DNA from 2 places in the Micromonospora sp. WMMA1998 genome. Region 2 is predicted to be linked to the other one. Evidence: predicted binding sites of a transcription regulator. Region 2 holds the regulator's gene; the other holds the start of a gene.
The links. Region 2 encodes HrcA, which represses chaperone genes, less so after heat shock. Its sites were predicted from a motif close to GGTTNGCACNCTCNNNNNGAGNGTGCNAACC; they were not measured.
Positions count from the first base shown of each region.

Region 1: the regulator HrcA is predicted to act here: its motif matches at 2,445-2,475, upstream of groES (co-chaperone GroES).

Region 1 is NZ_CP114911.1:3,274,157-3,281,030, forward strand. It holds gene O7600_RS14585 (molybdopterin-dependent oxidoreductase) at 1-162, opposite strand, end outside; gene groL (chaperonin GroEL) at 281-1,927, opposite strand; gene groES (co-chaperone GroES) at 1,998-2,312, opposite strand; gene O7600_RS14600 (methyltransferase domain-containing protein) at 2,567-3,799, shown strand; gene ybaK (Cys-tRNA(Pro) deacylase) at 3,866-4,345, shown strand; gene O7600_RS14610 (substrate-binding domain-containing protein) at 4,542-5,645, shown strand; gene O7600_RS14615 (ATP-binding cassette domain-containing protein) at 5,751-6,569, shown strand; gene O7600_RS14620 (ABC transporter permease) at 6,566-6,874, shown strand, end outside.
Region 2 is NZ_CP114911.1:2,653,583-2,660,456, forward strand. It holds gene O7600_RS11665 (histidine triad nucleotide-binding protein) at 1-204, opposite strand, end outside; gene O7600_RS11670 (SDR family oxidoreductase) at 281-1,042, shown strand; gene O7600_RS11675 (16S rRNA (uracil(1498)-N(3))-methyltransferase) at 1,150-1,884, opposite strand; gene dnaJ (molecular chaperone DnaJ) at 1,886-3,031, opposite strand; gene hrcA (heat-inducible transcriptional repressor HrcA) at 3,105-4,127, opposite strand; gene O7600_RS11690 (DUF4870 domain-containing protein) at 4,304-4,954, shown strand; gene hemW (radical SAM family heme chaperone HemW) at 4,998-6,221, opposite strand; gene O7600_RS11700 (enoyl-CoA hydratase-related protein) at 6,241-6,874, shown strand, end outside.

The DNA.
Region 1 (6,874 bases), 620 kb from region 2:
CTTGAGCGGCTCGGGCACCAGGTCGACGACGACACCGCCGACGGCGATCAGCGGGGCGGACCGGGGGCCGGTCAGGACGGCCACCGGCTCGGCGGTGCCGAGCGCCACCGCGGCGGCGACGACACCGGCCAGCGCCGCGTGGCGGCGGGAGATCATGTGCACGCCGTCCAGTCTGGTCGACCGGGCGGCCCGGCTGCCAATCTCGTCAGCGTTCCGTAAGCACGTCAGGGCACACCGCCGGCTCGGCGGTGTGCCCTGACGTCGGGCCGTGCTCCTCGGGTCAGAAGCCCGGGCCGTGCTGGTGGCCGTGGCCGTGCGAGTGGCCGTGCCCACCGGCGGCGGCCGGCTCCGGCTCGGCCGGCTTCTCCACGACCAGGCTCTCGGTGGTGAGCAGCAGGCCGGCGATCGACGCGGCGTTGGAGACCGCGTTGCGGGTCACCTTCACCGGGTCGAGGATGCCGGACTTGGCCAGGTCGACGTACTCGCCGGTGGCGGCGTCGAGGCCGGTGCCCCACTCCTGGGCGACCACCTTCTGCACCACCACGTAGCCGTCGTGACCGGCGTTCTGCGCGATCCAGCGCAGCGGCTCGACCAGCGCCTTGCGCACGATCGAGACGCCGACCTTCTCCTCGCCGGTGAAGCCCAGGTCGTCGTCGAGCACCGGCAGGATCTGGGCCAGCGCGGCGCCGCCGCCCGGGACCGTACCCTCCTCGACCGCGGCCTTGGTCGCGGCGATGGCGTCCTCGATGCGGTGCTTGCGCTCCTTCATCTCGACCTCGGTGGCCGCGCCGACCTTGATCACCGCGATGCCGCCGGAGAGCTTCGCCAGCCGCTCGGCCAGCTTCTCCCGGTCCCACTCGGAGTCCGAGGCCTCGATCTCCTTGCGGATCTGGGCGACCCGGTCGGCGACCTCGGAGGACTGCCCGCCACCGTCGACGACGGTGGTGTTCTCCTTGTCGACCACGACGCGACGGGCGGTGCCGAGCACCTCCAGGCCGACCTGGTCGAGCTTGTAGCCCAGCTCCGGGGCGACCAGCTCGGCGCCGGTCAGGATGGCCATGTCCTGGAGCATCGCCTTGCGGCGGTCGCCGAAGCCGGGGGCCTTGACCGCGCAGACCTTGATGGTCTTGCGGATGGCGTTGACCACCAGCGTGGACAGGGCCTGGCCCTCGACGTCCTCGGCGACGATGAGCAGCGGCTTGTTGTTCTGGAGGACCTTCTCCAGCAGCGGCAGCAGCTCCTCGATGGCCGAGATCTTCTGCGTGGTGATCAGGATGTACGGGTCCTCCAGGACCGACTCCTGCCCCTCCACGTCGGTGACGAAGTTCGGCGAGATGAAACCCTTGTCGAACTGGAGACCCTCGGTCACTTCCAGCTCGGTGGTGAGCGCCGAGCCCTCCTCGACGGTGATGACACCGTCGCGGCCGACCCGCTCCATCGCCTCGGCGATCAGCTCACCGATGGTGGCGTCCTGCGCGGAGACGGTCGCGACGTGCGCGATCGACTCCTTGCTGGCGACCTCGACGGCCCTGCCGAGCAGCGCCTCGGAGACCTTGGCGGCCGCCGCGTCGATGCCCCGCTTCAGGCCGGTCGGGTTGGTGCCGGCGGCCACGTTGCGCAGGCCCTCGCGGACCATGGCCTGGGCCAGCACGGTGGCGGTGGTGGTCCCGTCGCCGGCGACGTCGTTGGTCTTGGTCGCCACCTCCTTGACCAGCTGCGCGCCGAGGTTCTCGTACGGGTTGGTGAGCTCGATCTCCTTGGCGATGGTCACGCCGTCGTTGGTGATCGTGGGCGCACCGAACTTCTTGTCCAGGACGACGTTGCGACCGCGCGGGCCGAGGGTGACCTTGACCGCGTCCGCGAGTGCGTTGACACCGTGCTCGAGCAGGTGCCGGGCGTCGTCCGAGAAGCTGAGGATCTTCGCCATCAGTATCCCTTCGAAGCGACGTTGCCCCGGCCCGGCGAGCCGGACCGGGGCAACGACACTGATCGGTTGCTTACTTCTCGATGACCGCGAGGACGTCGCGGGCGGAGAGCACCAGGTACTCCTCGCCGGCGTACTTGACCTCGGTGCCGCCGTACTTCGAGTAGAGGACGGTGTCGCCGACCTTCACGTCGACCGGCACGCGGTTGCCCTTGTCGTCGATCCGGCCCGGGCCGACAGCGAGGACGGTGCCCTCCTGCGGCTTCTCCTTGGCGGTGTCGGGGATCACGATGCCCGAGGCGGTGGTGGTCTCGGCCTCGTTCGCCTGGACCACGATGCGGTCCTCGAGCGGCTTGATCGCAACCTTGGTCGCGGTAGTCACGGGCATACCCTCCCGGGTACTTGGTGTCGTTACCGGCCGGCATGCCGACCAGCGTCAATCTGCCACATGCCACCGGGCGGGGCCGTCGTCGCGGGTGCCGGTCCGCCTGGCGCTCAACTCCCGGGCACGGGGCCCGGGCGTTGGCACCCTCAGGGTGAGAGTGCTAATCGCAGGTTATTCCTCGGCTAGCACTCCGTCAAGGAGAGTGCCAGCGCGTCGCCCGCCGTGTCGGCCGCGAGGCGGGTCGGGAGAATGAGCGGGTGGACCTCGACCAGCTCGCCGTGCTGCGTACCCCCGAGGGGTCGGCCGCGCTCGCCGCGGCGGCGCGGGTGGCCGGCGGCGACCCGCTGGCGGCGGCCGCCGCGCTGCGCTCGGCCGGGATACCCGGCGGGCTCGCGGCGGCGGCCCTGACCCAGGCGGAGCTGCGCCGCCGGGCCGCCGGCAAGTTCGGCGCGGTGGCGGCCGGGCTGTTCCTCACCCGGCCGGGACTGGAGCAGGCCACCCGCCGGGCGGTCGCCGACCGGCGGGCCGCGCGGCTGCGCGCCGCCGGCGTGACCACACTCGCCGACCTGGGTTGCGGGCTGGGCGCCGACGCGCTCGCCGCGGCCCGCGCCGGCATCCGGGTGCACGCGGTGGAGGCCGACCCGGTCACCGCGGCGATGGCCGCCGCGAACGCCGAGGCGGCCGGGCTGGCCGACCTGGTCACGGTGGAGTGCGGCGACGCCACCGCGTTCGACGTGAGCCGGGTCGACGGGGCCTTCTGCGACCCGGCGCGACGGCGGGCCGGCACCGGTCGGCGCATCTTCGACCCGAACGCCTACTCGCCGCCGTGGGACTTCGTCGTCGGGCTGGCCGAGCGGGTGCCGCGCACCGTGGTCAAGGTGGCGCCCGGGCTGGACCACGCGTTGATCCCGGCCGGCGCCGAGGCGGAGTGGGTGAGCGTCGACGGGGACCTGGTGGAGGCCGCGCTCTGGTGCGGCGAGCTGGCCGACGTCCCCCGCCGCGCCACACTGCTGCGGGAGAAGGAAGGGCCCCCTTTTAACGCCTCCGGTAGTGGAGGGGCCCCCTCTTATCAGCTGACCGGCAGCGGCGCTGTCGACGCGGCGGTGGGCCCGGTCCGGCGGTTCCTGTACGACCCGGACCCGGCCGTGGTGCGCGCACACCTGGTCGCCGAGCTGGCCGCCGACCTCGACGCCACCCTCGCGGACCCGTCGATCGCCTACCTCTACGCGGACGCGGCCCGGCCCACCCCGTACGCGCGCTGCCTGGAGGTCACCGACGTGCTGCCGTTCTCGCTCAAGCGCCTGCGCGCGCTGCTGCGGGAGCGCCGGGTCGGCCGGGTGGAGATCCGCAAGCGCGGTTCGGCGCTGGAGCCGGAGAAACTGCGCCGCGACCTGCGCCTGACCGGCGACGCGGCGGCCAGCCTGGTGCTGACCCGGGTGGCCGGCGCGCCCACCGTGCTGATCTGCCGCCCGGTGCCGGCCGCCGCCTGACCGCCGTCCCCGACCGGCGCCCGTTCCGGCTCGCCGGGAAGCCGCGGCCGGGTTAGCTTGACGGTCATGGCGGGACAGGGCACTCCGGCGACCGCGCTGCTGGCCAAGCGGAAGATCGCGCACAGCACGCACCCGTACGACGTCTCGCCGGACGCGCCGAACTACGGCGCGCTGGTCGCCGCCGCGCTCGGGGTGCCGCCGGAGCGGGTGTTCAAGTCGCTGGTCACCGAGGTGGACGGCGAGCTGACCGTGGCCGTGGTGCCGGTGACCGGCGAGCTGGACCTGAAGGCGCTCGCCGCGGCGGTGGGCGGCAAGCGCGCCGCGCTGGCCGACCGGGCGGTGGCCGAGCGGGCGAGCGGCTACCTCCGGGGCGGGATCAGCCCGCTCGGGCAGCGCCGGCGGCTGCCGACCGTGGTCGACGCCTCCGCGTCGACCCACCCGACGGTGTACGTCTCGGCCGGCCGCCGGGGCCTGCAGGTGCAGCTCGCGCCCGGTGACCTGGTGGCGCTCACCGGGGCGCGGACCGCCCCGATCGCCGCCGGTTGAACCACCCGCAGCGGGACGGTGGGAGCGTTTCCGCCGCGGGTGTCGGCCGGGTGACAACCGCGTTGCTGAATTGTTACCGCCGCCAACAAACTTCTGACCTCGGCACTCTTGCGGAGCGCCGGAAGCGCGGAATACGTTGCCGGACACAACAAAACATCGACCTCTACTCCCCCACCCCCCGAAAGGACCCGTGCACATGCGCAAGGGACTCCTCACCTTCGCGGCCGTCGGTCTCCTCGCGACCGGCAGCATGGCCGCCTGTGGTGACAACGGCGGTTCTTCCGACCAGGCCGGCGGCTCCAGCGACAAGAAGCCGAAGATCGGCGTGATCCTGCCGGACAGCAAGTCCTCCGCCCGTTGGGAGGGCGCGGACCGCAAGTTCCTCAAGGAGGCGTTCGACGCCGCCGGCGTGGAGTCGGACATCCAGAACGCGCAGAACGACAAGACCGCGTTCCAGACCATCGCCGACCAGATGATCACCAACGGCGTGAACGTGCTGATGATCGTCAACCTGGACTCCGGTACCGGCAAGGCCGTGCTCGACAAGGCCAAGTCGCAGGGCGTCGCCACCATCGACTACGACCGGCTGACCCTGGGCGGCTCCGCCCAGTACTACGTCAGCTTCGACAACGAGGCCGTCGGCAAGCTCCAGGGCGAGGGCCTGAGCAAGTGCCTGACCGACAAGGGCGTCAAGAACCCGTCGATCGCCTACCTCAACGGCTCGCCGACCGACAACAACGCCACCCTGTTCAAGAACGGGTACGACTCGGTCCTCAAGCCGAAGTTCGACTCGAAGGAGTACACCAAGGTCGCCGACGACCCGGTGCCGGCCTGGGACAACGCGCAGGCCGCCACCATCTTCGAGCAGCAGCTGACCAAGGCCGGCGGCAAGATCGACGGTGTGCTCGCCGCCAACGACGGCCTCGGCAACGCGGCCATCTCGGTGCTGAAGAAGAACAAGCTCAACGGCAAGGTCCCGGTGACCGGTCAGGACGCCACCAAGGAGGGCCTGCAGAACATCCTCGCCGGTGACCAGTGCATGACCGTCTACAAGGCGGTCAAGAAGGAGGCGGACGCCGCCGCCGAGCTGGCCATCGCGCTCGCCAAGGGCGAGAAGAAGGAGACCGGCCAGACCGTCAAGGACCCGGAGGGCAACCGGGACGTGCCGGCCGTGCTGCTGGAGCCGAAGGCCATCTACAAGGACAACGTCAAGGACGTGGTGGCCGACAACTACGTCACCAAGGAAGAGCTCTGCACCGGTGCGTTCGCCAAGCTCTGCACCGACGCCGGCGTGAGCTGACCCAACCCGCTTCAGGCGGCGCCGCCCGGCACGGGGAAACCCGCGTCGGGCGGCGCCCACGCCGGACGGGATCCGAGACCTCCCCTCCGCCCAAAGGAGACACCCGTGTCCGCAACCCCCCTGCTGGAGCTACGCGGGATCGACAAGAGCTTCGGTCCCGTCCAGGTACTGCGTGACGTCGCCTTCACCGCGCACCCGGGTGAGGTGACCGCGCTCGTCGGCGACAACGGCGCCGGCAAGTCGACCCTGGTCAAGTGCATCAGCGGCATCTACCCCACCGAGTCCGGCGAGTTCCTCTTCGACGGCCGGTCGGTGAGCATCAACAGCCCCCGGGACGCCGCCGCGCTCGGGATCGAGGTCGTCTACCAGGACCTGGCGCTCTGCGACAACCTCGACATCGTGCAGAACATGTTCCTCGGCCGGGAGAAGCGCAGCGGCATCGTGCTCGACGAGCCGACCATGGAGCAGATGGCCGCCGAGACCCTGGCCGGCCTGAGCGTGCGCACCGTGAAGTCGTTGCGCCAGCACGTCTCCAGCCTCTCCGGCGGGCAGCGGCAGACCGTCGCCATCGCCAAGGCGGTGCTCTGGAACAGCAAGCTGGTCATCCTGGACGAGCCGACCGCCGCGCTCGGCGTCGCGCAGACCGCCCAGGTGCTGGAACTGGTCCGCCGGCTGGCGGACAAGGGCCTGGCCGTGGTGCTCATCTCGCACAACATGAACGACGTCTTCGCCGTCTCCGACCGGATCGCCGCGCTCTACCTCGGCCAGATGGTCGCCCAGGTGAAGACCACCGACATCACCCACTCGCAGGTGGTCGAGCTGATCACCGCCGGTCGCTCCGGCGACCTCGGCCTCACCGGCGAGCCGGGCAGCAACGGCACCGGCGCCGCGCCCGCCGACATCACCCCAGGAGCCGTCCGATGACCGCCACCGCCGTGAAGAAGGAAGGCCCCGCCGGCGTCACCCCGGCGCCGACCGTGGGCAGCCACGTGAACAACTACTGGCGTCGGGTACGCGGCGGCGACATCGGCGCCCTGCCCGCGGTGATCATGTTGCTCGTGCTCGCGGTGGGCTTCTCGATCGCCCGCCCGTCGTTCTTCACCGCCGGCAACCTGGCGAACCTCTTCACCCAGGGCGCGGCGGTCACGCTCATCGCGATGGGCCTGGTCTTCGTCCTGCTCCTCGGCGAAATCGACCTCTCCGCCGGCTTCGCCAGCGGCGTCTGCGCC
Region 2 (6,874 bases):
GGTGAGGAGCACCTCGCCGGCGAGCCCGGGGTCGCCCTGGGCGAGCGTGGCCACGTCCGCGTAGTGCTCCTTGGGGATCACCAGCACGTGGGTGGGCGCCTTCGGGTCGATGTCGCGGAAGGCGAGGGTGGTGGCGGTCTCACGGACGATGGTGGCCGGGATCTCCCCGGCGACGATCCGGCAGAACAGGCAGTCGACTCCCATCGCCGCAGTCTAGGGAGGGGCGGTGACCGACGGGGCCCCGGCCGGTCCCTCGGCGCGGTGCGGCAGGATGGCCGGCATGGCGGGACGGGCGGTGCTGGTGACGGGGGCCTCGCGGGGCATCGGACGGGCGGTCGCGCGGGCGTTCGCGGCCGGCGGGGACCGGGTGGCGATCCACCACCGCGACTCCGCCGAGCTGGCCGAGGCGCTGCGCGGCGAGCTGCCCGGCGACGGGCACGTGGTGGTCCGCGCCGACCTGGCCGACCCGGACGCGGTCCGGGTCATGGTGGACGAGGCGGCCCGACTGCTCGGGGGCCTCGACGTGCTGGTCAACAACGCCGGCGTCTTCGGCCCGGCGGACCCGCCGCACCCCGTCTTCGGCACCAGCTACGAGCAGTGGCGGGCGCGGTGGCGGGAGGTGCTCGACACCAACCTGGTCGGCGCCGCGAACGCGGCCTGGTGCGCCGCCCAGCACATGCGGGAGCGGGGCGGCCGGATCGTGAACGTCTCCTCCCGGGGCGCGTTCCGCGGTGAGCCGGCGAACCCGGCGTACGGGGCGAGCAAGGCGGGGATGAACGCGATGGCGCAGTCGCTGGCGGTGGCGCTGGCCCCGTACGGCATCGGGGTGGCCTGCGTGGCTCCCGGCTTCGTCGAGACGGACATGACGAACGAGCACCTCAAGAGCGAGCGCGGCGACGCGGTCCGGGCCCAGTCCCCGTTCCACCGGGTGGCCCGCCCCGAGGAGATCGCCGCCGCCGTCCACTGGCTGGCCAGCCCGGAGGCGGAGTGGGCCGCCGGCACCATCATCGACCTCAACGGCGCCTCCTACCTCCGCACCTGACCCACCCCCTTCCCGCCGATCTTGCACTTGCGGCCCTCGTCCTGGGCGTTTCGCCGCCTTTGCCGGGGCACGAACCGCAAGATCGGCGGGGTGGGGTGGGGTGGGGGTTACCAGCGGGAGAGGCGGGTGGAGAGGACGGAGAGGGCGGCCACGCCGGCCGTGGAGGTGCGGAGCACCGAGGGGCCCAGGCGGACGGGGTGGGCGCCGGCGTCGGTGAACGCGGTCAACTCGGCCTCGGCGATGCCGCCCTCGGGGCCGACCACCAGCACGATCTCGCCGGTCGACGGCAGCTCGGCGGTGGTCAGCCGCTCCTCGGCCTCCTCGTGCAGCACGAAGGCGGCCGCCGCGCCGGCGATCCGTCGGGTGACCGTGCCGGTGGACTCGTCAGGTGATCCCGCCACCACCGGCAGCCACGGTCGACGGGCCTGCTTGGCGGCCTCGCGGGCGGTGGCCGCCCACTTCTCCCGGGCCCGTACGCCCCGGTCGCCGCGCCACTGGACCACCGAGCGGGACGCCGCCCACGGCACGATCTCGTCCACGCCCACCTCGGTCATCGCCTGCACGGCCAGCTCGCCCCGGTCGCCCTTGGCGATGCCCTGCACCACGACCAGCCGGGGGACGCACGCGTCCGCGTACCCCCGGGTGGTGACCCGCAGGTCGAGCGTGCCCCGACCGACGGCGGTGACCACCGCGGCGGCGGTGCCGCCCCGGCCGTCGGCGAGCAGCAGTTCCTCGCCGACGCGCAGCCGTTGCACGGTGGCCGCGTGGTGCCCCTCCGGGCCGTCCAGCGTCAGCGTGTCACCGGTGGGCAGCGCCTCGACCAGGAACAGCGGGGCGGACACCTCAGGCGTGCCCGTTGAAGGCGTCGCGCATCCGGGAGAAGAAGCCGCCCTGCTTGGTCAGCTCGGCGACCTCCTCGCCCCGGGTCTTGGCGAAGTCGCGCAGCATCCGCTCCTGGTCGGCGTCGAGCTTGGTCGGGGTCCGCACGTCCAGGTGGACGTAGAGGTCGCCACGACCGGTGCCGCGCAGGTGCGGCACGCCCCGGGCGCGCAGGCGCAGGGTGCTGCCGGGCTGGGTGCCCGCCTTGACGTCGACGGTCTCCTCGCTGTCGAGCGTCTTGATGGTCAACCGGGTGCCGAGCGCGGCGGCGGTCATCGGCACGGTGACCCGGCAGTGCAGGTCGTCGCCCTTGCGGGAGTAGACGTCGTGCGGCCGCTCGTGGATCTCGACGTAGAGGTCGCCGGCGGTGCCGCCGCCCGGACCGACCTCGCCCTGCTGGGCCAGGCGGATCCGCATGCCGTCCTCGACGCCGGCCGGGATCTTGACGGTCAGCGAGCGGCGGGTGCGAACCCGGCCGTCGCCGGCGCAGGTCGGGCAGGGGTGCGGGATCGTGGTGCCGTAGCCCTGGCAGACGGTGCACGGCCGGGCGGAGACCACCTGGCCGAGGAACGTGCGCTGCACCGACTGGACCTCGCCCCGACCGCCGCACGCCTCGCAGGTGGCCAGGTGGGTGCCGGCGGCGGTGCCGGCGCCCGAGCAGGTGGTGCAGAGCACGGCGGTGTCGACGGTGATCGGCGCCTCGACGCCGAACGCGGTCTCGTTGAGGTCGAGCTCCAGCCGCAGGATCGCGTCCGCGCCCGGACGGGTGCGCGGCCGGGGACCCCGGCTGCCGCCCGCCGCGCCGCCGAAGAACGCGTCCATGATGTCCTGGAAGCCGACGAACGGGCCGGCGCCACCGGGACCACCCGGACCGCCGGCGCCCCCGCCGCCCGGGGCGAGCGGGTCGCCACCCAGGTCGACGATCTGCCGTTTCCGGTCGTCCGAGAGGACCTCGTACGCGGCGTTGATGTCCTTGAACTTCTCCTGTGCCTCCGGGTCCGGATTCACGTCCGGGTGGTACTGCCGCGCCAGCTTGCGGTAGGCGCGCTTGATCTCGTCGTCGGAGGCGTCCCGGCTCACGCCGAGAATGCCGTAGTAGTCCCTGGCCACTGCGTTCGGTGTCCTCATGTTCGTCTCGCGTCACGCCGGTCGTCGGCCGAGGCCGGCCGTCGGCCCTGACTGGTCAGTTCTGGGCCAGCAGTTCGCCCACGTAGCGTGCCACGGCCCTCACCGTGGCGATGGTGCCGGGGTAGTCCATCCGGGTCGGCCCGAGCACGCCGAGCCCACCCACGATCGTGGCACCCGGGCCGTAGCCGGTGCTGACCACCGAGGCGGCCCGCAGGTTGTCGATCTCGTTCTCGTCGCCGATGAGCACCCGGGTGGTGCTCGGCTCCGTCTCGCCGATCAGCTTGAGCAGCACGACCTCCTCCTCGAGCGCCTCCAGGATGGGGCGCAGCGAGCCCTGGAAGTCGAGCAGGCCACCCCGGGTGAGGTTGGCCGTGCCGGCCAGCGCGATGCGCTCCTCGTGCCGTTCCACGAGCGTCTCCAGCAGCACGGTGGAGAGCGTGGTCATGGCCGGGCGCAGCTGGGGCGCGGACTCCTCGACCAGCGCCTGCACCAGCGGCGGCGTCTCGGCCAGTTGGCAGCCGACCAGCTTCTCGTTGACCAGCCGGCGCAAGGCGGTGACGTCGTCGGCGGGCACCGGGGCGGGCAGCTCGACCAACCGCTGCTCGACCCGCCCGGTGTCGGCGATCATGACGACCATCAGCCGGGTGGTGGAGATCGGCACCAGCTCCAGGTGGCGCACCTTGGAGCGGGCCAGGCTCGGGTACTGCACCACGGCGACCTGCCGGGTCAGCTGCGCGAGCAGCCGGACCGTGCGGTGCACCACGTCGTCGAGGTCGACGGCGCCGACCAGGAAGCGCTCGATCGCCCGGCGCTCGGCCGGGCTGAGCGGCTTGACCCGGGACAGCCGGTCGACGAAGAGACGGTAGCCACGGTCGGTGGGCACCCGGCCGGCGCTGGTGTGCGGCTGCCGGATGTAGCCCTCCTCCTCCAGCACCGCCATGTCGTTGCGCACGGTCGCCGGCGAGACGCCGAGCTGGTGCCGCTCGACCAGGGCCTTGCTGCCCACCGGCTCCTGCGTGGCGACGTAGTCCTCGACGATCGCGCGCAGCACGGCGAGCTTGCGGTCGTCGAGACCCATGTCCCCCACCTCCTGACGCGGCTGGCACTCGACTGTAGCGAGTGCCAGTCTACGTCGGCACCCCCGCCGACGCGATGATCAGCGACGGACCTCCGGTGCGCCCCACCACGCTCCGTCGGCGCGCCGGGGCCGAACAGCCCTGGTGCCACTTGCCGGCGGGACCTACCGTGACGTGCATGACTGAACCTCCTCGCCCTCCCGGAGCGGGGGACCCCGGCCCCCAGCCCGACCCGACCGCGCCCTACGGCTCCTCGCCCGCCGGTGAGCCGCCCACCGCACCACTGTCCGGGGCACCGGCGGCGGGCGGCTATCCCCCGCCCGGTGACTATCCGCCCCCGGGCGGCCAACCCCCGTCGGGCGGCGGCTACCCGCCGCCGGGTGGCTATCCCCCGCCGGACGGCTATCCCCCGCCGGGCGGCGGCACGCCGGGCTACGGCGCCGGCTACCCCGGTGGCGGCGGGTACGGCCCACCGGCCGGCTACGCCAACAACGACGACAAGACCTGGGCCCTGGTCGCGCACTTCGGCGGCGCCGCCGGGATGCTGATCGGTGGCGGCGTGCTGGGCTGGATCGCGCCGCTGGTGGCGCTGCTGGCCCGGGGCAACCAGTCCCCCACCGTCCGGGCGCACGCGATCGCCGCGCTCAACTTCCAGCTCATCTGGTCGGTCATCGCGCTGATCGGCTGGATCCTGACCTGCATCCTGATCGGCCTGGTGATCGGCTTCGGCGCCATGATCGTCGGCATCGTCTTCGGCATCCTGGCCGGGGTGAAGGCCAACGAGGGCCAGCTCTACCGCTACCCGATGTCGGCCAGCCTGATCAAGTGACCCGCTCCGGCCGGTCCCGGGTGACGGGGCCGGCCGGCGCCGGTCAGGGCAGCAGGTCGCGGACCACCGCGTCGGCCAGCAGCCGGCCGCGCAGGGTCAGCACCGCCAGGCCCCGCGCGTACGCCCCGGCGTCCAGCAGCCCCGCGTCCCGGGCCTGTTCGGCGCCGGCCCGGCCGGCCTCGTCGAGCACGTCCAGCGGCAGCCCGGAGGCGAGCCGCACCCGCAGCATCACGTCCTCCATGTGCTGCTCGTCGGACGTCAGCCGTTCCCGGGCCAGCGCCGGTGACGCGCCCTCGGCCAGCCGCGCCGCGTACGCGCTCGGGTGCTTGACGTTCCACCAGCGCACCCCGCCGACGTGGCTGTGCGCCCCCGGGCCGAGGCCCCACCAGTCGGCGCCGGTCCAGTAGAGCAGGTTGTGCCGGCACGCCGCCGCCGCCGAGCGGGCCCAGTTGGACACCTCGTACCAGGAGAAGCCGGCCGCGCCGAGCGCCTCCTCCGCGGCCAGGTAGCGGTCCGCCGCCACGTCGTCGGAGGGGTACGGCAGCTCGCCCCGGCGCATCCGCGCGGCCAGCCGGGTGCCGTCCTCCACGATCAGGGCGTACGCGCTGACGTGGTCCACCCCCGCCTCGACCACCTGCGCCAGCGAGGCGGCGAAGTCCTCGGCCGTCTCCCCCGGCGTGCCGTAGATCAGGTCCAGGTTGACGTGGTCGAATCCGGCGTCGCGCGCCTCCCGGGCGGCGGCGGTGGCCCGGCCGGCGCTGTGCCGGCGGTCGAGCACCGCCAGCACCCCCGGCGCGGCGGACTGCATGCCCAGCGAGATGCGGGTGTAACCGGCGGCCCGCAGCGTCGTGAGCGACTCCGGAGTGACCGACTCGGGGTTGGCCTCGGTGGTCACCTCGGCGTCGGCGGCCAGCCCCCAGGTGCGGTCGATGCCGTCGAGGATCCGGGCCAGGTCGTCGGCGGGCAGCAGGGTGGGCGTGCCGCCGCCGACGAAGACGGTGTCGACCCGCGGCGGCGGCGTGTCGCCGAGCACCCGGGCGGCGAGCGCCAGCTCGGCCAGCACGCTGTCGGCGTACGTCTCCCGGCTCGCCCCGCCGCCCAGCTCCGACGCGGTGTACGTGTTGAAGTCGCAGTAGCCGCACCGGCTGGCGCAGAACGGGACGTGCACGTACACGCCGAAGCCGCGCGCGCCGACGGCGCGAGTGGCGGTGGCGGGCAGCGAGCCGTCGCGCGGGACGGGTTCGCCTTCTGGAAGGACGCCGGGCATGGCCACTAGTGTGCCCGGCATGACCTCTCCGGACGCTCTCGTGCGGGTCGCCACGGCCCGTGGGGTGACCACCCTCACCCTGGACAGCCCGCACAACCGCAACGCGCTCTCCACGGCGCTGATGACCGAGCTGCTGGCCGGGCTGGCCGCCGCGGTCGCCGACGACACGGTCCGGGCGATCGTGCTGGACCACACCGGTCCGGTCTTCTGCTCCGGCGCCGACCTGAAGGAGACCGCCGCCGCGTACGCGAGCGGGACCGTGCCCGCCGGGATGCTCGGCGACGTGCTGGTCGCCGTGCGGGAGTGCCCGAAGCCGGTGCTGGCCAGGGTCGCCGGGCCGGCCCGGGCCGGCGGGCTGGGCCTGATCGCGGCCGCCGACCTGGCGGTCTGCGCGCAGGAGGCGACGTTCGCGTTCACCGAGGTGCGGATCGGGGTGATCCCGGCGGTGATCTCGGCGACCGTGCTGCCCCGGCTGAGCCCCCGGGCCGCGGCCGAGTTGTACCTGACCGGGGACACCTTCGACGGCCGGCGGGCCGCCGAGGTCGGCCTGGTCACCGCCGCGGTGCCGGCGGACGGGCTGGACGCCGCCGTGGAGCGGTACTGTGCCTCGCTGGTCAGGGGGGCGCCTCGTGCCCTGGCCGGGGCGAAGGAGC